DNA from 4 places in the Jeotgalibacillus haloalkalitolerans genome. Region 2 is predicted to be linked to each of the others. Evidence: riboswitches for the same ligand, from Rfam matches in the RefSeq annotation. Region 2 holds a riboswitch; each other region holds the start of a gene.
The links. A riboswitch is a leader RNA that binds a small molecule or an ion and turns the genes downstream of it on or off. The one in region 2 is predicted to bind S-adenosylmethionine.
Positions count from the first base shown of each region.

Region 1: it holds a riboswitch for S-adenosylmethionine, as region 2 does, so the genes downstream of both, metK (methionine adenosyltransferase) here and UFB30_RS01935 (2,3-diketo-5-methylthiopentyl-1-phosphate enolase) in region 2, are expected to answer to the same signal.
Region 3: it holds a riboswitch for S-adenosylmethionine, as region 2 does, so the genes downstream of both, UFB30_RS10265 (L-cystine transporter) here and UFB30_RS01935 (2,3-diketo-5-methylthiopentyl-1-phosphate enolase) in region 2, are expected to answer to the same signal.
Region 4: it holds a riboswitch for S-adenosylmethionine, as region 2 does, so the genes downstream of both, UFB30_RS13545 (methionine biosynthesis PLP-dependent protein) here and UFB30_RS01935 (2,3-diketo-5-methylthiopentyl-1-phosphate enolase) in region 2, are expected to answer to the same signal.

Region 1 covers NZ_JAXQNN010000002.1:962,560-968,581, reverse strand. The annotation lists gene UFB30_RS09880 (DUF2584 family protein) at 1-243, shown strand; gene pckA (phosphoenolpyruvate carboxykinase (ATP)) at 340-1,932, opposite strand; SAM riboswitch class I at 2,295-2,435, shown strand; gene metK (methionine adenosyltransferase) at 2,593-3,792, shown strand; gene UFB30_RS09865 (type IA DNA topoisomerase) at 4,104-6,022, shown strand, end outside.
Region 2 covers NZ_JAXQNN010000001.1:392,132-398,153, reverse strand. The annotation lists gene mtnK (S-methyl-5-thioribose kinase) at 1-819, opposite strand, end outside; gene UFB30_RS01940 (sulfite oxidase-like oxidoreductase) at 835-1,497, opposite strand; SAM riboswitch class I at 1,757-1,878, opposite strand; SAM riboswitch class I at 2,470-2,578, shown strand; gene UFB30_RS01935 (2,3-diketo-5-methylthiopentyl-1-phosphate enolase) at 2,655-3,872, shown strand; gene UFB30_RS01930 (2-hydroxy-3-keto-5-methylthiopentenyl-1-phosphate phosphatase) at 3,877-4,542, shown strand; gene UFB30_RS01925 (methylthioribulose 1-phosphate dehydratase) at 4,539-5,171, shown strand; gene UFB30_RS01920 (1,2-dihydroxy-3-keto-5-methylthiopentene dioxygenase) at 5,171-5,713, shown strand; gene UFB30_RS01915 (GntR family transcriptional regulator) at 6,002-6,022, shown strand, end outside.
Region 3 covers NZ_JAXQNN010000003.1:46,301-52,322, reverse strand. The annotation lists gene UFB30_RS10280 (acyl-CoA dehydrogenase) at 1-663, opposite strand, end outside; gene UFB30_RS10275 (CotY/CotZ family spore coat protein) at 1,027-1,608, shown strand; gene UFB30_RS10270 (hypothetical protein) at 1,847-2,167, shown strand; SAM riboswitch class I at 2,478-2,581, shown strand; gene UFB30_RS10265 (L-cystine transporter) at 2,663-4,051, shown strand; gene UFB30_RS10260 (hypothetical protein) at 4,287-4,907, opposite strand; gene UFB30_RS10255 (Ltp family lipoprotein) at 5,259-5,954, shown strand.
Region 4 covers NZ_JAXQNN010000005.1:112,252-118,273, reverse strand. The annotation lists gene UFB30_RS13555 (DUF4003 family protein) at 1-800, shown strand, start outside; gene UFB30_RS13550 (type 1 glutamine amidotransferase) at 832-1,536, shown strand; SAM riboswitch class I at 2,020-2,117, shown strand; gene UFB30_RS13545 (methionine biosynthesis PLP-dependent protein) at 2,194-3,309, shown strand; gene metC (cystathionine beta-lyase) at 3,306-4,475, shown strand; gene UFB30_RS13535 (SDR family NAD(P)-dependent oxidoreductase) at 4,757-5,554, shown strand; gene UFB30_RS13530 (cation:proton antiporter) at 5,568-6,022, shown strand, end outside.

The DNA of each region.
Region 1 (6,022 bases), on a different contig from region 2:
ATGGGCATGCCGTTGGAATTAAACACGATGATTGTGACAAAAGGAAGAGAAGAGAGAATTGAAAATAACTTTTTCAAGCTGGTGAAAGATGAGTACAGGCTGTACCCAATGCATATTCCACTGGAAGTGAAAAACTCAATTGCAGGTGAAGTCCGCGGAGTTGCGGAAATCTATAAATTAGAGTGGACCGGTCAGAAGACAACCATTTATTTTGAAATGAAGTCATTGGAGTCTACAAACTAATTATTATTATAATGCGAATTAAATAAAAGATATCATAGTGAAGCGCAGTGAAACGAATAAAAAAAGATGAGACAAAAGTGTCTCATCTTTTTTGAATTATACGACTGGACCACCAAGTTTGGCGATTCGCTCATCCACGCTTGTGAACTTCTTAAAGTTCTCTTTAAATTTCATTGCAAGTTCCATCGCTTTTTCTTCGTATTCACTTTCATTCTTCCATGCAAATCGTGGCTGCAGCACATCATCAGGCACACCAGGTACGTGAAGCGGTGTTTCAAGTCCGAACAGCCCATTCTTAGCTGTTTCAGCGTTTGCCAGTTCACCGTGTAGTGCAGCTCTGACCATGGCTCTTGTGTAGGCAAGCTTCATACGAGAACCAGTGCCATATGCTCCGCCAGTCCATCCTGTATTCACTAGGTATACTTCAGCATCGTGCTCTTCAAGCTTTTTACCGAGCATTTCAGCGTATACTGTCGGCTCAAGTGGCAGGAAAGGAGATCCGAAGCACGTTGAGAACGTTGCTTCCGGTTCAGTAATACCTCTTTCAGTACCTGCAAGCTTAGATGTATAGCCGCTCAGGAAGTGGTACATCGCCTGTTCTTTTGTCAGTTTGGCGATTGGAGGCAATACGCCAAATGCATCAGCAGTCAGGAATACAATCGTATTCGGGTGACCGGCTCTGCTCGGATCCACGATATTTCTCATCGCCTGCAGTGGATAGGCTGCACGTGTATTTTCAGTCAGTGATGAATCATCATAGTCCGCTTCATGTGTTTCAGGGTCAAGTACAACATTTTCAAGTACTGAACCAAAGCGGATTGCATCAAAGATCTGTGGCTCCTTTTCCTGTGAAAGGTTAATACATTTCGCGTAGCATCCGCCTTCAATATTGAATACGCCATTATCAGACCAGCCGTGCTCATCATCCCCAATGAGCTTACGGTCAGCATCTGCAGACAGCGTTGTTTTACCAGTTCCTGAAAGTCCGAAGAACAATGCAACATCGCCTTCAGCACCAACATTTGCAGAACAGTGCATCGGCAGGATATCATTTTGAGGCAGCAGGTAATTCATGACTGAGAATATTGATTTTTTCATCTCACCTGCATATTCAGTTCCGCCAATTAAAATCGTTCTCTGTTCAAACGATACAACGATAAACGTTTCTGAATTCGTTCCATCTGTTTGAGGATCTGCTTTTAATGATGGAGCCGATAAAATTGTAAATGGCGACTCATTTTGGCTGGTCCAGGCTTCACCTTTTTCAGGTCTGATAAACAGCTGGTGAGCAAAAAGGTTATGCCATGCACGCTCATTTACGACACGGATCGGAAGGCGGGAAGCAGCGTCAGCTCCTGCAAATCCTTCAAACACAAATACTTCTTCTTTTTCACCGAGGTGATTCAGCACTTTTGTATATAAACGGTCAAATGAATCCTCAGAGATCGGCTGATTGACTTTACCCCAGTCAATTTTGTCGCGCACAGAAGGCTCATCTACAATAAATTTATCTTTAGGTGAGCGGCCTGTATAAGTTCCGGTTTCTGCTTTCACAGCACCGGTAGAAGTTAATGTACCTTCTTCTCTCATTAATACTTTTTCCACTAATTGAGGTACAGAAAGGTTTTTATTCACGCGTTCGCTCATTAATAGTTCTTTTAATTCTGAAGTGTTTCGGATTGTTGTCATGTTATCTCCCACCTTTTCAGTAAGTCATTCACCTTTGTTCGAAATTAGTATAACACATTCAAATTAATAGTCTATACTAATTGGTGATTTCGTTAAAAATTCTTAAATTGTTTGGATTTAGAATTTTGGCGTCTGATCTCCGTTTCAGGCGGACGCTTTCCGGACGGTTGTTGCTGAGCCTCCTCGCCTACGGCTGCGGGGTCTCAGCTTCCAACTAATCGTCCCGGAGTCGCCGCCTTCCACTGCGATCAACGCTGCTGATACTAAGATACATTTATGTAGAAACTAACTTATTATCTATAATTGTATATTATGATTGACATTGGACATGCATTTCCGTATGATAGTTTTTTGAACGGATACTCTTATCCCGAGCTGGTGGAGGGACAGGCCCTATGAAACCCAGCAACCTGCTCTGCAAAAAAGCATGATGCTTTTGCGGTCCAACAATTTAGAGCGAAGGTGCTAACCTGGAGCAAGACTTTTGTCTTGAACGATAAGAGTGAAAGGCGAACTGATTATGAACCTTTCCTCAAACATGTAATTGGGGAGAGGTTTCTTTTATTTTTAGCCGAAACTTGGATGATCTGGTAGGTTAACGTTCGATCTCTAAGGGTAATGAGTACCGTCGACTATTTGCTTCACAAGGAGGAGACTTATATGTCTGTTAAACGTCGTTTATTTACATCCGAGTCCGTAACTGAGGGACATCCGGATAAAATCTGTGATCAGATTTCTGATTCAATTCTTGATGCAATTCTGAAGGATGATCCGAATGCCCGCGTGGCGTGCGAAACTTCTGTTACAACCGGACTTGTTCTGGTAGCGGGAGAAATCTCAACTTCTACTTATGTAGATATCCCTAAGATCGTGCGTGAGACGATCAAGGAAATCGGTTATACACGTGCTAAATACGGTTTTGATGCGGATACTTGTGCAGTATTAACTTCTATTGATGAGCAGTCACCTGACATCGCTGCAGGAGTTGACCGTGCGCTTGAAGACCGTGAAAGCCAAATGACTGACGCTGAAATCGAATCAATCGGTGCCGGCGACCAGGGGCTTATGTTCGGTTATGCAAATAACGAAACAGCTGAATTGATGCCACTGCCAATTTCACTTGCACATAAACTGTCACGCCGTCTGACTGAAGTACGTAAAGAAGATATCCTTCCTTACCTTCGTCCTGATGGTAAGACACAGGTAACAGTTGAATATGATGAAAATGACAAGCCGGTTCGCGTAGATACAATTGTTATTTCAACACAGCACCACCCGGAAGTCAGTCTTGAGCGTATTCAGCGTAACCTGAAGGAGCACGTGATCAATCACGTGGTACCGGCAGAATTAATTGATGAAGAGACTAAATACTTCATCAACCCGACTGGACGCTTTGTAATCGGCGGACCTCAGGGAGATGCTGGTCTGACTGGCCGTAAGATCATCGTAGATACTTACGGTGGATATGCACGCCACGGCGGCGGTGCATTCTCAGGTAAGGATGCAACTAAAGTTGACCGTTCAGGTGCTTATGCTGCACGTTATGTTGCAAAGAACATTGTTGCAGCAGGCCTTGCTGATAAATGTGAAGTACAGCTTGCATACGCAATCGGCGTAGCGCAGCCTGTATCAATTTCTGTTAACACGTTCGGTACCGGTAAAGTGGAAGAGGATACACTGGTTGAGCTGATCCGTAATCACTTTGACCTTCGTCCTGCAGGCATTATTAAAATGCTTGACCTTCGCCGCCCGATCTACAAGCAGACAGCTGCTTACGGACACTTCGGCCGTAATGATCTTGACCTTCCATGGGAAAGAACAGACAAAGCAGATGCGCTGAAGAAAGACGCTAACGTATAATATTAATAACAACCGTCCGGAATATATCTTTTGTGATATATTCCGGATTTTTTGTTGATTGGGCATAGGTCAAATTTCACTTTTCTAAGAACAAGGCGTGATATTCTTTGAACCACCCCGTTTTTTCTCCGAACACCTCCTGTTATTCTTTGAACACCGGCATGTAATCTCCGAACATCGACAATCATTCTCCGAACCTCCCCTCACGAACCACACCCCAGAATAAGTGTTCGCCATCTCACCCGTCCCATGATATGATAAGAACACAAATCCCCGATTGATGCTTCGGACCAATACTAGGAGGAATTCCTTTGTTTACAGTCATTCTCGCAGAAAAACCTTCACAGGCAAAAAGCTATGCAGATGCTTTTCACACATCCAGAAAAACAGATGGCTATTTTCATATTGAAGATCCATTGTTCCCGGGCGGAGCGGCTATTACATGGGGATTCGGTCATTTAGTTTCATTAGAGGAACCTCAGAAGTACAAGCCTGAGTGGAAGCGGTGGAAGCTTGATACGCTGCCGATGATTCCGGAAGAATTTAAGTTTACAGTGCCATACGCAAAGCGTGCACAATTCAATATTGTCAAAGGACTTCTCAGAAAAGCAGATCAGATTGTTGTAGCGACTGACAGTGACAGAGAAGGGGAGAATATTGCAAGGTCCATTATTGAGCAGGCAGGAATGATGCATAAGCCGACAAAGCGTTTATGGATTAACTCGCTTGAAAAAGATGTGATCAGAAAAGGGTTTCAGGAGCTGCGTAATGGTGAAGATTATCTTTCACTATATGATGAAGCGCAGACGAGACAGGTCAGTGACTGGCTGGTCGGAATGAATATCTCAAGGCTTTACACATTGCTTTTACAGGAAAAAGGGGTAGATGGTCCATTCAGTCTCGGGCGTGTTCAGACGCCGACTTTATATATGATCTGGCAGAGGCAGCATGAGATTGAAAACTTTAAGCCTGAACCGTTCTTTCAGCTGATTGCGGACCATAAAGAGAGTGGAAAGGCTTTTCAGACAAAGCATAAAACCACTTTTAAAAAGAGAGAAGAAGCAGAAGATACGCTGAAGCAGCATGGGATCGAAAATAATGCTGAAACTAAAGGGACAGTCGTAAAAGCGGAGAAAAAGCTGAAGAAGATGCAGGCGCCGAGTCTGCACAGTCTGTCATCACTGCAGGCAAAAATGAACAGACGCTATAAATACAGTCCATCCAACGTACTGAAAACGGTGCAGGATCTGTATGAAAAAAAGCTGGTATCCTACCCGCGTACAGATTGTCAGTTCATCACGATGAGTGAATTCCGTTATTTATCCGGTCAGCTTGACGCTATGAAAGCTGCAGCAGGGACATCTTTTGAAACAGCTCACCCGAAGCCGCGGCCGAAGTATGTACAGGACAGCAAAGTACAGGAGCACTATGCGATTATTCCAACTAAAAAAGTGCTGACGACCGACAGAATTGAAAAACTGAAGCCAATGGAAAAAAACATTTATAACGAAATTCTCGGCAGCACCCTTGCAATGTTCCATGATGATTATCATTATGAAGAAACGCAGATTGATGTAGATATCCAGGGACTCATTTTCAGCGTGAAAGGAACAGTTGAGAAAAAGCGCGGCTGGAAAGAGCTGTTCAGCGAAAAGGAGAAAAAAGATACGATCCTCCCTGCGCTTAAAACAGGTGATGTAATCGCATCAGTTGTGAATATTAAAGATGATATGACAAAGCCGCCTAAACCGTACACAGAGGGTCAGCTCATCACGATGATGAAAACGGCCGGCAAAATGCTTGAAGATGAACAGGATCAGGCAATGCTGAAGGAAGTTGAAGGAATCGGCACAGAGGCGACCCGTGCTTCTATTATTGATACGTTAAAAAAGCAGCAGTATATTAAGGTGACAAAAAATACAGTTTCAGTCACAGACAAAGGTGTCACGCTCTGTCAGGTCATTGGAGGAACGCTGTTAAGCAGTCCTGAAATGACGGCGAGATGGGAAACGTATTTAAAAAAGATCGGCAGAAAAGAAGGTAGCCAGGAAGCCTTTTTAAACAATATCGCAAAATTCATTCAGCATATGATTACAGAAGCGCCCAAACAGATGGGAAATGTCAAAGCCGTTGCGGGAAGCGCTCAGAAAAAATCCTCTGTCATGCCTGTTTGTCCAAGGTGCAAAAAAGGCGTCATGGTGGATAAAGGCGGCTTCTTTGGGTGCAGTGA
Region 2 (6,022 bases):
GTTTAGCGTCAGGTTAGCAATGAATGCACCGATATCAAAGCCTGCCGGACCATAGAATGCAAATTCAGGGTCAATTACTTTTGTAGACTCTTCCGTTACAAACACACTGCCTGTATGAAGGTCTCCGTGCAGCAATGTTTCTCCTTCAGTCAGGAATTGTTTTTTCAATTTTGCGACTTCAAAGATTAGACGATCGTCCTGCCACAGTGACTCCACTGCTTCCTGAAGATTTTCAGGGTAGGAATTGGATTCAGCATTCTGATATGGGTCTGTGAAAACAAGTTTTTCAGTAATATCACACAAGTCCGGATTCACAAACTGACGTGCCAGCTTTTTCTTTTCAATCGGTCCAAGCGCTTCATCAGAGGCGTTGAACAGGTTTTCAGCAAGATACGTTCCGATATGTTCTGAAATGTGAGGATAAAGGTTTCCTTCAAGTAACCCTTTTCTCAGAATCACGTGATCTGACAGGTCTTCCATTACTGTCACTGCATAGTCATCGTCATAATCGAATACTTCCGGTACAAGCGTCGGTACATATTTCGCTGCTTCCTGCAGTGCCTGGCGTTCAATACGTGCACGGTCGAGCGATAACGGCCAGCTTTCACCGACAACCTTTGCATAAGGCAGCGCCTGCTTAACGACAAGCGATTTGTCAGTCTGCAAATCCTTTACTATAAACACATAGTTCAGATTACCATCCCCAACTTCCTTACACGTTACCTGCTCTTTATCTGTAATGAGTCCCTTTTTCTCTAAATAAACGAGGACACTCTGTTCAGTAAATGGTTCATACACATGCTCACGTACATTTGTCATTGACGTTCCTCTCCTTTAATCAAATTCTTTTTTATGCCACTCATCTTCAGGAATATCTAAGTCCTCTCCTGAAAAACGCTCTTCTCTGAATACTTCTCCGTAATTGTGAAATCCGTTGCGTTCCCAGAACCCCGGGCGGTCTTCCTGTAAAAATTCAATTCCTCTGATCCACTTCACACTCTTCCAGAAATACAGGTGCGGTACGACCAGTCTGAATGGATAACCATGCTTGGCTGTCAGCGGCTTCCCTTCAAAAGAGTGCGCCAGCAGAATGTCTTCTTTTAGCAGATCCTCAAGCGGTAAGTTCGTCTCGTAGTCATGATCTCCATAAATCATAACGTGCTTCGTGCCTTCAGGGATCTCAAAATCTTTCAGCAAATCCTTTATTGTGACGCCGGTAAAAGCATTGTCAAACCTTGACCACCTTGTCACGCAGTGAATATCTTTTACGATTGTCGTCTGCGGCAGCTGCATGAGCTCGTCATAAGTGAATGTCTTTTTCGTTGCACCTTCTCCAAACAGCGTGAAATCCCATGTAGCAAGATTGTATTCAGGGACTTCGCCTTCATGCAGAATCGGAAATTTTTCTGTCAGCGTCTGACCAGGTGGAAGTCTGCCATCATGTGTATTTTTCTGTACCGGCGGCCGTGCTTTTTTCAACCGTTCTGCCTTACCCATTGTTTCACGCTCCTTGTTTGCTTCAAGCCGGCAGATGATTTCCGCTTCAGGCGGACGCTTTCCTGGATGAGCCGTTTTGTGGCTCCATTAGACCTCCTCGGCTTCGCCTGCGGGGTCTCAGCTTCCAACTAATCGTCCCGGAGTCGCCGCCTTACGCTCCAATCATCTGCTGTGCAAATTCACTAATTGCTTTTTATAAAAGTGAAAAATAAAAAGCCCCTTTCTAAGATAGAAAGAGGCAGAATTAGACTGATTCGACCTCTTATCTCTCAGACCATTACGTCTGTTGGATGTAGCACCGTGTCCCTGCTGTTATGTATACAGCGGGGCCGGTTGCCGGGCTTCATAGGGCCAATTCCCTCAGCCAACTCTCGATAAGAGTGGTATATGTAGTTGGATGTTTTTGGTTTATTGCGATTTCATAATTGCAAGTTTACGGAATAGAGTGACGGTTTGTCAACGGGTTTTTTAAATTTATTTTTTGGGGGCTTCCGGGAACCGCTGTTGACCTGCGTTTCAGGCGGACGCTTTCCGGACGGAGGTTGCTGAGCCTCCTCAGCCTGCGGCTTCCGGGGTCTCAGCTCCCCTCTATTCGTCCCGGAGTCGCCGCCCTCCACTCCGGTCAACAGCTGAGTTATCTTTGAAAAATATATAGTTGGTTGATCAACTATCTCTCATATTTTTACTTTGTTAAAAAATCATAGTACCTGCACAGCGGGTGATTGAAGCGTAAGGGGCTGCGGCAGGAAGGGACAGATGAGGCAATGGCGAAGCCTGCTGGCTCACCGCCCGGCCGCGGAAAGCGTCCCCCTGCAGCGTAAATCACCCGCCAATTTATAAAGCACATCACAATTTATACTCATAAATTCAAAAATCAAAAATATAATTTTCTGAAAAATCTGCTTGACGTTTTTGAAGATGTCTGCCATAATTCGGTACATGATTTTAAAACTAACTGAATACGTTATACAACTCTTATAAAGAGCAGGTGGAGGGACGAGCCCGATGAAACCCGGCAACCTGTTTCGGCTAACGCTGATTCAAGGTGCTAATTCTCACAGCGACAGCTGAAGGATAAGAGGAAGAACGTTCATTTTGATGTCCGCTTCCTCTTTGGGAGCGGATTTTTTATTTCTGTTTTTGAAAGGATGTCTTTTATGTCAAAAATCACAGCGACTTATCTTGTACATGATGCAAAAGGAAATTTGGAAAAAAAGGCTGAGTCTATTGCGCTTGGGCTGACGGTCGGTTCATGGACGGACCTACCCGCGGTTGATCAGGAGCAGTTAAAAAAACATAAGGGTGAAGTTGTCTCTGTCAGTGAAACAACGCCTTCAGATGCAGCGGCTCACCTCGGTGAGCGCAAGGCGGGACTGATTAAGATTGCGTATCCTGCGGCAAACTTCAGCGCTGATATTCCGGCGATCCTGACAACGATTTTTGGAAAGCTGTCACTTGATGGTGAAGTAAAGCTTGTAGATATTGAGCTTGATGAAGCACTTGAGCAGCAGTTCCCCGGTCCCCAGTTTGGAATTGATTCAATTAGAAACAAGCTTGGCGTACATGACCGCCCGCTTCTGATGAGTATTTTCAAGGGGATGATCGGCCGCGGAACAGATCTTTTCGAAGAACAGCTCCGTGCCCAGGCTGCAGGTGGGGTTGATCTTGTAAAGGATGATGAGATTTTATTTGATAATCCGCTCACCCCTTTTGAAGACCGGATCCGCCGAGGTGTGAAGGTGCTGAATGAAGAATATGAACGTACAGGTCACCGGACGTTATATGCAGTAAACCTTTCAGGCAGAACGTTTGATTTAAAAGAGAAAGCAAGAAAAGCAGTCTCGCTTGGTGCGAATGCATTACTGTTTAACGTTTTTGCTTACGGGCTTGATACACTGCAGAGTCTTGCTGAAGATCCATATATTGATGTACCGATTATGGCTCACCCTGCTGTATCCGGTGCATTTACAGCTTCACCGCTGTACGGCATTTCAAATCAGGTATTGCTTGGCAAACTGCTTCGTCTTGCAGGTGCAGACTTCGTGCTGTTCCCTTCTCCATATGGCAGTGTGGCGATGGAAAAAAGCGAAACATTTGCGATCAGGGATGCACTTACATCTGACAGCCGCCTGAAACGCGCATTCCCTGTGCCATCAGCCGGTATTCATCCAGGACTGGTTCCACAGCTGATTGAGGACTTTGGAAAAGACTCAATTATCAATGCCGGCGGCGGTATTCACGGTCACCCTGGAGGCGCGGCAGCCGGTGCAAAAGCTTTCCGTGATGCGATTGCTGAAGTTCAGGCAGGCGGTACGCTGGAAGATGCTGCCGCAAAGTCAGCAGAGCTTGAGAAGGCACTTGCATTATGGGGGTGAGCGCATGCCAAGCGTAATCTTTTGTGATTTTGATGGCACCATCACAAAATCCGACAACATCATTTCAATTATGCAGCACTTTGATCCCCCGGGCTGGGAGCCGATTAAAGATCAAATTCTTTCCCGGGAAATATCAATCCGCGAGGGCGTAGGGAAAATGTTCGCAACCCTCCCTTCTTCTCTAAAAGAAGAGATCATTCAGTATGTTGTCGAAACGGCTGAAATCCGTGATGGCTTTGGTGATTTTGTCAGCTATACAAGAAAAGAAAATGTCCCGCTGAATATCGTCAGCGGCGGCATCGATTTTTTCGTAAAGCCCATGCTAAAGCCTTACAACCTTGAAAATCAGCTTTACTGTAACGGCAGTGATTTTTCAGGAAATACAATTCAAATCACCTGGCCGCACACTTGTGATAAGCACTGTTCAAATGATTGCGGCTGCTGTAAACCAAGTATCATCAGGGAGCTTACAGATGAGCCTGTACAGAAAATCGTCATCGGCGATTCTGTTACAGATCTTGAAGCTGCAAAGCTCGCTGACCTGGTGTTTGTCTGTGGCGATTACCTTGAGGAAAAATGCAGGGAGCTGAATCTTCCATACAAGCGTTTTACTCATTTTGATGAAGTTGTTACCTATCTTGAACAGTCAAAGGAGGTTGTGCACCGTTGAAAACACTTGATCTTAAGAACCGCTGGCAGGAGCTTGCCGATGTAAAAGATGCTCTTGGTGCAAGAAACTGGTTCCCTGGTACAAGCGGCAACCTGTCGATCAAAGTATCCGATGACCCGCTTGAATTTCTGGTAACAGCAAGCGGCAAGGATAAGTACCAGCGGACAGATGAAGACTTTCTGTTAGTGGATCAGCACAGCCAGCCGGTTGAACAGACCGGATTGAAGCCTTCTGCTGAGACGCTTTTACATCAAAAAGTGTACGAACTGACAGACGCAGGCTGCTCCCTCCACATCCATACGGTCAGCAACAATGTGATTTCTGAGCTATACGCTGAAAAAGGTGAAATCACTTTTCAGCACCAGGAGCTCATTAAAGCTTTTAACCTGTGGGAGGAAGACGCTGTATTACGGGTGCCGATTATAGAAAACCCGGCACATATTCCGGATCTCGCAAACCTTTTAGCAGAACGGATTGAGGAAAATATTTTTGGTGTGCTAATCCGCAATCACGGCATTACCGTCTGGGGGCGGAATGCTTTTGAAGCAAAAAAGCATCTTGAAGCATTTGAATTTCTATTTGAGACACATCTCGCATTACGACTACAAACTCAGGGAGGAAGATCATAATGGCGACAATTACAATCAGAGATACACAGGAAGTTATCAAAGGTGAAGAACAGGTACAGGCATTCCTGTCTGACCAGGGTGTGTTATATGAAAAGTGGGATACTGCAAAGCTTCCGGAAGCACTTCAGGGTGTGACGGGGCTGTCTGATGAAGATAAAGAAACTGTTCTATCCGTATTTGACGGGGAGATCCGCGCACTGGCTGAGCGACGCGGTTATCATAACTGGGATGTGATCTCACTGAATGAGCAGACACCGGGTCTTGAGGATCTCCTGAAAAAGTTCGAGCAGGTACATACGCACACAGAAGACGAAGTGCGTGCCATCACTGCCGGATCAGGTATTTTCATTATCAAAAGCGAAGAAAAAGGCTACTTTGATGTAAATCTTGCACCTGGTGATGTGATTTCCGTACCGGTGAACACCCCTCACTTCTTTACGCTGACAGATGAGCGCGAAGTCGTGGCCGTACGCCTCTTCATCGAAAAAGAAGGCTGGGTCGCTCATCCATTTCACGACCCTGCATTTGAAGAAGCAAAATAAGCTGATGACCGCATCCTTTAAGGGGTGCGGTTTTTAATTTGTTGTGGTTTTTGGTATAGGTCTAATTACACTTTTCTACGAACCATACAGTTTTTTCTTTGAACATCCTCTTCTATTCTTTGAACCACGCATACTTTTCTACGAACATCACCTTCCATTCTCCGAACAACAGCGATTTTTCTACGAACCCCCCCCTACTAAAAAATATTTCCAAAACCTATTGACTAATACGTCATTTAGTTTTATGGTTAATTACATAAGTAACTAACCAATGAGGCGGGCGGTAATATGGACTATAAACTGAGAGAA
Region 3 (6,022 bases), on a different contig from region 2:
ATCATAGCCAAACACCGGCAGCATCCGCTCAATCGTCACACCCGGCGTATCAAGCGGCACGAGAATCATCGACTGCTGCTCATACTTATCAGCACCGGGATCCGTCTTCCCCATCACAATGCCAATCTTGCACCTTGGATCCCCGGCACCCGACGACCACCACTTTCGGCCGTTAATCACATACTCATCACCGTCCCGCTCAATCCGCGCTTCAATATTTGTCGCATCAGATGAAGCTACATCAGGCTCGGTCATCGAAAAGCACGAGCGGATCTCACCGGCAAGTAACGGCTTCAGCCACTTCTCCTTCTGCTCCTCTGTTCCGTACCGCACCAACACTTCCATGTTCCCGGTATCCGGTGCATTACAATTAAACACTTCTGGCCCAATCATCGAACGCCCCATGATCTCACAAAGCGGCGCGTACTCTACATTGCTGAGGCCAGCCCCGTACTCACTCTCAGGCAAAAACAAATTCCACAGCCCCTCAGCCTTTGCCTTCTCCTTCAGCTCTTCCATGATTGGCGGCACCTTACTCCAGCGGCTGTCCCCTTCATTTACCTGCCGCTCATACACCGTTTCATTCGGATACACATGCTCCTCCATAAATGAAGTGAGCTTTTTCTCAAGATCTTTCACCTTAGCAGAATAAGAAAAATCCATACTTCCATCCCCTTTTGTTTTACTAACTAACCGGTCGGTATGTATGGTTTTAGTATAACGGATTTGGTATTGGAGTCAACTAAATAATGGGAGGGATTCTGTCACCAGCCAGGAGATTGAAACGGTGCAGGGCTTAATTTAGTGGAAAATCTATAGAATTTTAATACCTTAGAATCTAGCATTACATAAATTAAAACTTTATATATTTTAAGAACACTTGCCCGGCAATACACCTTCACCTTTCCTATAAAACTCTAAAATCATTTCGTCTATTTTTTTCTATCAGGCTATTGTACAGGCATTAAGTCACTCCTTTTCATATACATATTAATGCAACAACAACTATGAAAAGGAGAGATTTAAATGTGTTGCGAAAAAAAAGATTCATGTGTCTGTGGTATTGTTCACGAGATTGTGAGAATTCAGGACGAGGTAGCTGCTAACAATAATGGGTGCTGTGTAACAGGATGTGACCAGGCAATCAGAAAACTGCTATCACCAATCGGGACTAATGGGAATGGAAATGGTCCTACTACTATTCCCTTCGCACTTTACTGCAAGGGAGATTGCAAACCGTTTATCGGAAGTGGCGTATACAAATCACCTGTTGGCGGATCTGGAATGACCGCTTTAAAGTGTGTTGAAACACCTATCTTCCGGGCAAAAAAGTTTGTGGATAAAGATAAAGACAGAGAAAAAGATAAGTGCTGCGTCCAGCTGGAATTACTACTTCCAGTTCCGATGGGAGGGGGTGCGCCTGCAGCATCAGTAAAAGAAAAAGAAAATGGAAAAGCAAAAACAATATGCGATTTCTTCCCTGGAGACAGCATCAGAAACCTGCAGGCAACTGGCATCTGCCTGACAGTAGACTTGAATTGTTTCTGCGGTATCGTATGTCTGGATCCAATCACGCCTATATCTGTATCTGAGTTTGACAGGGTTTAAAAAACGAGGACTAAACGTTAAGGGTCTTTGGACTTGAGCGAGGCAGCAAAAGGATACAACCGAGTATCTTTTTGCTGCTTTTTTTGAATTCTATTTAGAAATTATACATTTTGGGAAATTTGCTTCCAGTTATTGAATTTATGATAAGGTAATATTAATTATTTTTACTATTTACAGGTTTTTTATCATGCGCCTGCCAGTGAAAATTTTAATAGTAGAAATCTATGGGGGAAATGTTATGTGGATCATATTAGGTTTTATTGCAATCGCAGCAACACTAATTAATATTTATTTGTTTTCTGCAGGAAAGGATTATAAGCTCGCAATGGCTGCAGGCTTATCATTTACAGCACTCACACTTTGTGCAGAGATCAGCTTTGTAGCGGGGCAGGTAGCAAGAGAAGACTGGTCAGCTGTCAGGGAAGTCGTTAATTTTCAATGGGCACTGTGGGTATTAACAATTATTTCGATCATCCTGAATGTCTTACCAGTATTTTTAGAGCGTAAAGATCAGAAAAAAAGAATGAATGCTACTTCATCAAACAGAGTAGCAAATTGAAATATGTTTCAAGTGACAGAGATAACTCCTGCATCATTACGTTAAATGATGCGAGAGTTATCTAACTGGCGTTACAATTTACAGTTCTACAAAATAAATTGATGAATATACTTGTGATACCTCCACCTTCTTATTTCTAAGGAATTCGAACTTCAGCCCTCAAACGAATATAAACCAGTGTACGTATCCCCTTCCCAACTTCACAAACAGCATTCTTTGACAGAAAAAATAAATATTGACAGTCCATCTGCGTTTCGCTAATATAAAAACCAAGTATTTTTATCGGGATACTTCATAAACTCAATAAATCGTCTTATCAAGAGAGGTTGAGGGACTGGCCCAATGACACCTCGGCAGCAGACTGACTCATCAGTACTGTGCCAATTCCAGCAAGTGTTTCTTGATAGATAAGACTGGATTGATGTTTTTTCTTCCAGTTTATTTTTCTGACTGGAAGTTTTTTATGTTTAAAATTCATTTAGAGGAGGAAGTTTTGTGGACATTTTTTTAGTTAGTGTCAATTTATTCGTGTTAGCTGCTCTCATTATTTTTCTTTACGTTCTTAAAAAGAAGCACGTATCATTTTCGAAAAGGGTTTTACTTGGTTTGGCATTCGGGATTATCCTTGGATTTGCATTGCAATGGATCTATCCATCCGATTCTGCCGTTATTACGACGACGGCTGATTGGTTTAATTTGATTGGCGGTTCTTACATCAGGCTGTTACAGATGATCGCGATCCCGCTGGTTTTCATTTCAATTCTTGCGGCTTTTACGAAGCTGACTTTAACAAAGAATATCGGAAAAATCAGCGCACTCATTATCGGGATTTTGGTTGGAACGACTGCGATTGCAGCTGCTGTCGGGATTGCAACTACTGCTGGTTTTAACCTTGAAGCGATTCAAATCGAACAGGGTGAAGCGGAAACAGGACGCGCTGCTTCATTAGAAGAAACGTATGGCACAGTAGAGGATGTAACATTTCCGCAGCAAATCCTTGCTTTAGTTCCGTCAAATGTTTTCCTGGACTTCACAGGTGCACGCCCGACTTCCACGATTTCAGTTGTCATTTTCGCAGCTTTTCTTGGTCTGGCGTTCCTTGGTGTCAGAAGAAAACAGCCGGAACAGGCAGAATTATTTTCTAAGATTGTCGACTCTCTTTATGCGATCGTCATGCGCGTTGTGACATTAATTTTAAGATTAACGCCTTATGGTGTGCTTGCGGTCATGGCGAGAACGGTCGCCACAACAAACTTTGATGCCATAGTCAATCTCGGCAAATTTGTGATTGCTTCGTACGTTGCACTCGGTGTGGTCTTTATTATTCACTTGATCCTGCTGACAATCTCAGGCCTAAACCCAGTTACGTTTGTCAAAAAAGCATTTCCTGTTCTCGCTTTTGCGTTTACAACGCGCACAAGTGCCGGTGCTCTGCCGATGAACATCCGGACTCAGCAGAATTTAGGTGTAAAAGATGGGACGGCTAATTTTGCCGGCTCATTTGGATTATCTATCGGGCAAAACGGCTGTGCAGGTGTTTATCCTGCCATGCTCGCGATCATGATTGCGCCAACCGTCGGAATCAATCCTCTAACACCGTCGTTTATATTAACGGTCATCGCCGTTGTGGCAATCAGTTCCTTTGGTGTTGCAGGCGTTGGAGGCGGCGCAACCTTTGCTGCAATCCTTGTCCTGTCAGCCCTGAACCTTCCGATCGGCTTAGCGGGTCTGTTGATTTCCATTGAACCATTGATTGATATGGGAAGAACCGCTGTGAATGTGAGTGGCAGTATGACTGCCGGGGTGTTGACGAGTAAGGTGACGAATGAGTTAGATGTGGATCTGTATAATGACCGGTCTACGCGGGTTAGTGTGGAGGCTTAGAGATAGCGAATTAAAAGCAATGCTTATGCTTGCTCTTTGATTTATGTCACATATCCACTAATTACAAGTCGGCTATGGACTTCTATGTTTTTACGCAAAGGAAGTCTCCGTACCCAAGATATATTTACTGCAGATCGTTAACATTTAAAACGACCTTGAAAAGCATTGCACTTTTCAAGGTCGTTTTGTTTATTTCAATTGATTTGATAATGTCCAGACTAACATCTGACTATAATTAGCCTTCGATATCTTCCATATCATCAGGATAAACATACTTATCAAATTCTTCCCCAGTAGCTTCGTCTACAATAGAAACCGTAACTTTGGCTGAGTCAATGTCCTCTCCGTCATACACCTGATAAATCATTCCTGTCATTCCTAAAGTCAAAATACCAAATCCATCAAAGCTATTTTCAAAAGCTTCCTTCTCAACAGTTACAGTAAATTCGTCAAAAGAGTCATTATGAGATATATCTTTGATCGAAACAAAATCTTCACCTGTAATGAGCTCATTCAGTGACTCTTCCATACCAGCTTCGATTTCCTGCATCATTTCCTTATGATCTGATTTAGACATTTTATAGGTTAAAGAACCGTCATCATTTTTCGTTACATCTTTTGCACCATCTTCTTTTGCCTCAGCGATAAGCTGGTCAATATCTTGACCTTCAAACATTGAAGCTGGAAGTGTCAGTTCTACATTTAGTAACCCCTTGTCCACTTCCACAGATTGTTCCTCTTTGTTTTCCTTTGAATCCTCTGCTGTACCAGAACCGTTACTTGTATCTTCTTCTGATGAACAAGCTGCCAAAGCAAGCATTGAAATTAATAATAAAAGGTAGCTGAATTTTTTCATATTTAAGTAAACCCCCACATAATTCTAATTTATGTATTTTAACACCAGTACATGTTAGCACAAATTAGTGAAACATTATACCTATACTCTAGTATTTGTATAATTAACACTATTAAAGAAATGATTTTTTAAGTGAAAATTGTTTTATATAAATGCATTCTATCCCGTCCTTATGCCCTTTTCAAATTTTGAAATATGTAATGTAAAAATGGCATTCATACACTTAAATTATGAAAATCATAAAATTCAGTAAATTTTTTGGAAGAAAATAAGTAATAAAGTCTTTTATTTTTTCAAATTTGCTGTAACATTGTATCCGAAACAAATTATACCTATTAGGGGGATTTTATAATGGCTAAGAAAGATAAAGTAAAGAAGCCGATCTACAAACGCTGGTGGTTTGTAACAATTGCAGTGATTTTCGTCCTTGGTGCGATTGCAAATCTTGGTGACACGGAAGAAGTCGCAAATGATGTTGCTGAAGAAACTGAAGAGGTTGCTGAAGAAGTGGTAGAAGAAGTAGAGACTGAAGAAGCTTCAGCTGCAGAGGAAACTGAAGAGCCTGCGGAAGAGGAAGCAGTTGAGGATGACGTCCCAACTGAATTTAAGTCTGCTTTAACGAAAGCTCAGATGTACTCTGATAATATGTACATGTCAAAGGCTGGCCTTTTTGACCAATTGACTTCCGAATATGGAGAGCAATTCCCTGAAGACGCTGCCCAATATGCAATTGATAATGTTGACGCTGACTGGAATGAGAATGCCTTAAAATCAGGTGAAAACTATTCTGATTCAATGTATATGTCCAAAGCTGCAATCTTTGATCAACTTGTCTCAGAACATGGAGAACAATTCTTAGAAGAAGAAGCTCAGTATGCAATTGATAATATCCAGGCAGATTGGAATGAAAATGCACTTCAAAAAGCAAAGACATATCAGGATGACATGAGTATGTCGGTAGAAGCAATTCGTGATCAGTTAGTTTCTGAATATGGTGAACAGTTCACTCAAGAAGAAGCTGACTATGCGGTCAATAACTTAGAATAATATTAAAGGCATGTATCTGGGTAATTGTCCCGGATACATGTTTTTTATGAAAATAAATAATGAAACGT
Region 4 (6,022 bases), on a different contig from region 2:
CCTATATTCAATCAGCAGATCTGCGGCTGATGCTGACAGGGCTGCTGGTATCAAACTTTGATGAACCGAAAAAATCATTTGATGACATGATGCTTGTCTATGAAAAGTTGATCGAAGCAGGTTTTTCAAGAAGTCCGCATGCCTACATTGCAGCGTATGCCCTCTACGTTTCACTCGACACAGGTTCAGAAGAGGAAATGGATGAGCACGTGAAGCGCGCTAAAAGTATGTACAGCGGTATGAAAAAGCAGCACTTCTTCTTAACGTCACATGAAGATTATCCGTTATCTGTGCTGCTTGCAGAAGAAGAAGGGGAAGAGGAGGAACTGCTCGACGATATGGCTTATTACTATGATCAGCTCCATATCGTTCTGGCTAAGGGGAATAACCGCCAGTTCTTATCACAGATTCTTACATACGGGCGACAGGATAACAGACAGCTGCTCGTACAAAATACAGTTACCTGGCTGGATGACCTGAAGACGAACAAAATTAAGCTGCGCGGTAATCATCTGCCGATTGTCGGCGTACTGGCACTTGCCGGGACGCCCTCAGCGCTGTTAAATGAAGTGAAAGAAACATATGAGCAGCTGGTTGCCATTAAAAGCTTTAAATGGCATAAAGATCTTTGCTTTATGACAGCTGTGAGATTTGTGCTTCAGAAAAAAGTCGAGGAAAATAACGTGCTTGATGTGGGACTTGCATCAACAATCGAGTCGATCCTGCAGGCACAGCAGGCGGCTGTCCTTGCTGCGATCTCAGCAGGTGCAGCAGCATCAGCAAGTTCATCGAATAATTAATGACTGAGGTCATGGGAAAGAGGAATGTGTCATGAGGTTTATTTGTCTGCAGCACGTCTGGTATGACAACGCGGGGTATCTGGAAGAATGGTCAAAAGCCTGGGGCTGCGAGCTCCATTATATAGACGCGAAAAAACCGGATGATTACCCTGTACTGAAGGATCAGGATGTGCTGGTCATTTTAGGTGGACCGAACAGTGTACAGGAGCTGCCTGAAACTGCCTGGATGCAAAAGGAAGTGGATTACATTGAAAAAGCAATCAATGAAAAGCGGAAAATCATAGGCATTTGCCTTGGCTCCCAATTGATTGCCCATATTCTTGGCACAGAAGTTTCGAGTCTTCCAAAATATGAAATGGGCTGGGCAGAATTGAATTGGCATACCTCTTTTCTTGAAGACTTTGATGTGGATCAGCTCACCATCCCGATGTTTCACTGGCACAGTGATATTTATGATTTGCCCAAAGGTACTAAGCCGGTAGGGAAATCCGAAATAACACCAGTCCAGGGCTTTTACACAGACCACATTCTGGCATTTCAATTCCATCCTGAAATGACGGTGGAAGGCATTCAGAATCTGATTGATCACGATGATCAGGAAATCGAAAAGCGTGATAAAACAGTTGATATGGAAGGACCAAGAGCGGATCCGGGCTACGTGGAGCAAAGTCATAACCGCTTTCAGCCGATCCTTGAAAAGTTTTTAAATGTCCATGGTGAAAAAAAGATTGATTAAAGACTGGACAAAGATTTGAATTGTGTATACAATAATAATGAGATTCATTCTCAATTAAAAATAAAACGTCGCACTTACTATATAAGCCTGTAAACAGTCGTTTCGCACCGGCTTTTTACAAAGAAGGCGCCGAAGAAAGCGACGCCCCCTCCCTTAACCGCACGCTGCCTGACACCAGCGTGCGGTTTTTATGATGTTTTTCCTTTTCAAAGGGGCTGCTCGGGTTTCGGGTCACATTTTAGAAATTTCAGGTCAGTTACTTAGAATCCAGGGTCAGATTCCGGGAAATTGGGGTCACATTTGGCCAGGGGTATGTAATTTCAGTTCACATACCTGAAATTTGCAGTCACATCGCTCTTCCCGCTCCACCTTTATTCCAGCCACATATTTCCTCTCATTTTCATTTTTTTCTGTGAAAAATCTTGCACATTCTCTCAATATGATGTAGGCTAGACAACAACTATTATTTTCAGACAATTTCATAACTTATCCAGAGAGGTGGAGGGACTGGCCCTTAGAAACCTCAGCAACCGGCAGTGCACGGTGCTAATTCCAGCAGGCGATCAGCCTGAAGATAAGAAGAATGCTTACTAAGACCTTCTCTTATCAGAAGGTCTTTTCCTGTATATACAGAACGATTTTGAAGGAGCTGCTTTTATGACATCAGTTGAAACCATCCTTGCCCAGCTTGGAAACAGAAGTGAAGAATTAACGGGAACGGTGAATCCGCCAATCTATCTGTCAACGGCCTACAGACACGAAGGACTTGGACAGTCCACCGGCTATGACTATACGAGAACGAAAAATCCGACGAGGGCGATCCTCGAAGAAGGGATTGCAGCACTTGAGGGCGCGGACCAGGGGTTTGCAACAAGCTCAGGAATGGCGGCTGTTCAATTGGTGTTGTCAATGTACAAACCGGGAGACACCATTTTAGCTTCTGATGATTTGTATGGTGGCACATACCGTTTATTTGATCATTACAGCGAGCATTATGGCATAGAGTTTGTGTATGTTGATACAAACAATCCTGATGAACTCCAGCAGGCCTGTACGGAGCGGGTGAAGGCAGTCTTTGTGGAGACGCCGACAAACCCGCTGATGAAAATAACGGACATTAGACAGGTAGCAGATTTTGCCCGCGATCAGCAGATTCATCTCATTGTTGATAATACATTTTTAACGCCTTACCTGCAGCGTCCAATTGAGCTTGGAGCAGATATCGTCATTCACAGTGCAACAAAATACCTCGGTGGTCACAATGATGTGCTTGCAGGTCTGGTTGCAGCGAAGGGTGAACAGATTTGTGAAAAGCTTTTTGCGATCCACAACGGAGCAGGCGCCGTCCTTTCGCCGATGGATTCATGGTTGTTAATACGCGGAATGAAGACACTGGCCCTTAGAATGGACCGCCATCAGCAGAACGCAGCGGCAGTAGCAGCCTTTCTTGAAACGCAGCCGCAGGTAAGAGACGTAATCTATCCGGGAATTGGCGGGATGGTGTCATTCAGGCTTGAGCATTCAGAATGGATCGATGCATTTTTAAGATCAATTAAGGTCATCTCATTTGCTGAAAGTCTCGGTGGAGTGGAAAGCTTTATTACGTATCCTGCTACCCAGACGCATGCTGATATTCCTGAGGCAGAACGTGAAGCAAAGGGCGTCTGTAGCAGACTTTTACGTTTTTCTGTTGGCATTGAACAGTCGGAGGATTTAATCACTGATTTGAAACAGGCGCTTGAAGCAGCCGGAAAAGGAGGAGATCATTTATGACACGTCATTTTGATACGAAATTACTGCACCAGCCATCATATATTGATAAACAGACAGGGGCTGTCAATGTGCCCTTGCATTACTCATCGACCTATCATCAGCAGTCGATTGATGAATTCGGTCCATATGATTACAGCCGCTCAGGGAACCCGACACGTGAAGCACTTGAAGAAACCATTGCTGATCTGGAAAACGGGCACGCAGGCTTTGCTTTTGCATCAGGAATGGCTGCGATCTCTTCTGCGTTCATGCTGCTCTCTGCAGGTGACCACGTCCTCGTCTCAAAGGATGTCTACGGCGGCACGTACCGCATGATCACAGAAGTATTAACACGCTTTAATATTGATCATTCATTTATCGATATGACAGATCTTGATGAAACGGCACGTAACGTTCAGCCGAATACCAAAGTGATCTACGTGGAGACGCCATCCAATCCGACGCTCAATATTACTGATATTGAAGGCGTGGCAAAAGTGGCAAAAGCACACGGCTGTCTGACGTTTGTGGATAATACGTTCATGACGCCGCTTTATCAGAAGCCGCTTGATCTTGGAGCGGATGTCGTGTTACACAGTGCGACAAAATTCCTTTCCGGTCACAGTGATGTGGTCGCAGGACTTGCTGCGGTAAAAGACGAGGAAATTGCCGCACAGCTGAAATTCATTCAGAATTCATTTGGCTCGATTCTTGGTGTTCAGGACAGCTGGTTACTGCTGCGCGGGTTAAAAACACTCAGCGTCAGATTAAAGCAGTCATCTGATTCAGCAAGAGAAATTGCACAGTTTCTTCATCACCACCCGCTTGTTGATGAAGTCTATTATCCGGGCTTTTCATTTCACGCAGGATATCATATTCATCAGAGGCAATCGACTGGAGCGGGCGCCGTACTATCTTTCAGACTGCCTGACAAAAAAAGTGCCGGCGTACTCGTTGAAGCAATGAAGATTCCTGTATTTGCAGTCAGCCTGGGTGCTGTCGAGTCAATTCTGTCATACCCTGCAACCATGAGTCACGCCGCAATGCCGCCATCAGAGCGCGAATCACGCGGTATCACCTCAGGTCTCCTGCGTCTGTCAGTCGGTCTGGAAGACACCGAAGACCTGCTCGCTGACCTGCGCCAGGCACTTGATAAAGTTGGCGCGTACCAGACGCTGCAGGTATAAAGCAAATACTGGTTGTAATGATATTAGATATTCTATACGACAAAAATGATTTCCATAATCATAGTGTAGCGGAGCGTAGAGCGGCGACTCCGGGACGAGTAGCGGGAAGCTGAGACCCCGCAAGGCTTGCCTGATGAGGCTCAGCAACCGCCGTCCGGAAAGCGTCCGCTCGAAGCGCAGCGAAACGGTTGAAAAGACTGAAACAATTTGTTCCAGTCTTTTTTGTTTGCCCGCAAAAATCAGTGGTAAAGACTTCTAAATACTTTTTAGGAGGATGACCAATGATTTTTGCACAGGATGGATTGAAAGATCAGCACATTTTAGTCACAGGCGCAACCGGTGGAATCGGCTGGCACACAGTCATAGAGGCACTAAAAACCGGCGCAGCAGTCACAGCTGCCGGGCGTAATATAGATAAGCTCGATGATCTGAAAGAAAAATGCCAGGAAGCAGGAATCGAAGCGAAACTGTTAATTGTCTCAGCAGATCTGAACGAGTCTGAAGACAGAGAAAGACTGCTTCAAAAAGCAAAAGATTATGCCGGACCGGTTACAGCACTTGTCAATTCAGCCGGTATATCCGGAGGTGATACGGTTGAAAATTTGTCAGAAGAAGATATGCGTAAGGTGATGGAGCTGAACTATTTTTCCACCGTGGCACTCACGCAGCTCGTCTACCCGGAAATGAAGGAAGCAAAGGCTGGAGCAGTCGTGAATGTATCGTCATTATCCGGTCTGAGGGCAACACATGGAAACACTGCCTATGCCGCATCCAAGTTTGCAGTGATTGCCTTTACTCAGGCATTCGCTCATGAAGCTGCAGCGCATGGTGTCAGAGTAAATGCAGTCTGTCCGGGATTTGTGGATACTGAAATGGGTCGTAATGCGATTCAGAAAAAAGGAAAAAGTGCCGGGCGTTCTTTTGAAGAACAATTAAAGGTCGTTGAAGAAGGGCTGCCTTCCGGGCGCATTACACAGCCTGAAGAAGTGGCAAGAACCATTCTGTTCTTATGTTCAGATGCTGCTGAAAATATCATTGGTGAATCTGTGAAAATCTCGGGCGGTGCCGTTATGAGATAAGGAGGTGCGTCAGATGGAGCCGGTTCAGATTGTCGTTCTTTTGTTGATCGGCTATATCATTTTTACAATTGATAAACGGACACAGGTGTTTCCAAGACCACCCGTTTTAGTCGGCATCGGAATGCTCTTATTTTTCATTCCTTTTTTTGAAGGCATTCAATTATCTGAAAAAGCACTGTATGAAATCATCCTGCCCGCGCTGTTATTCATTTCAGCTTACAAGTTTTCAGTTGGGGCTTTAAAGACAAACAGCTGGGCGGTTTCACTGCTCAGTACTGTCGGGCTGATGCTGACAGTGCTCGGACTGGGTGGTGTCATTTATTTGATTGCCACGTGGTTTGTACCGCTTGATTTTACAGAAGCATTGCTGATTGCAGCTGTCCTGACACCGACTGACCCGGTTTCAGTGACTTCCATCTTACATAAGTCTCTGGATAATGAAAAAGTCGGTGACATTGTAGAAGGTGA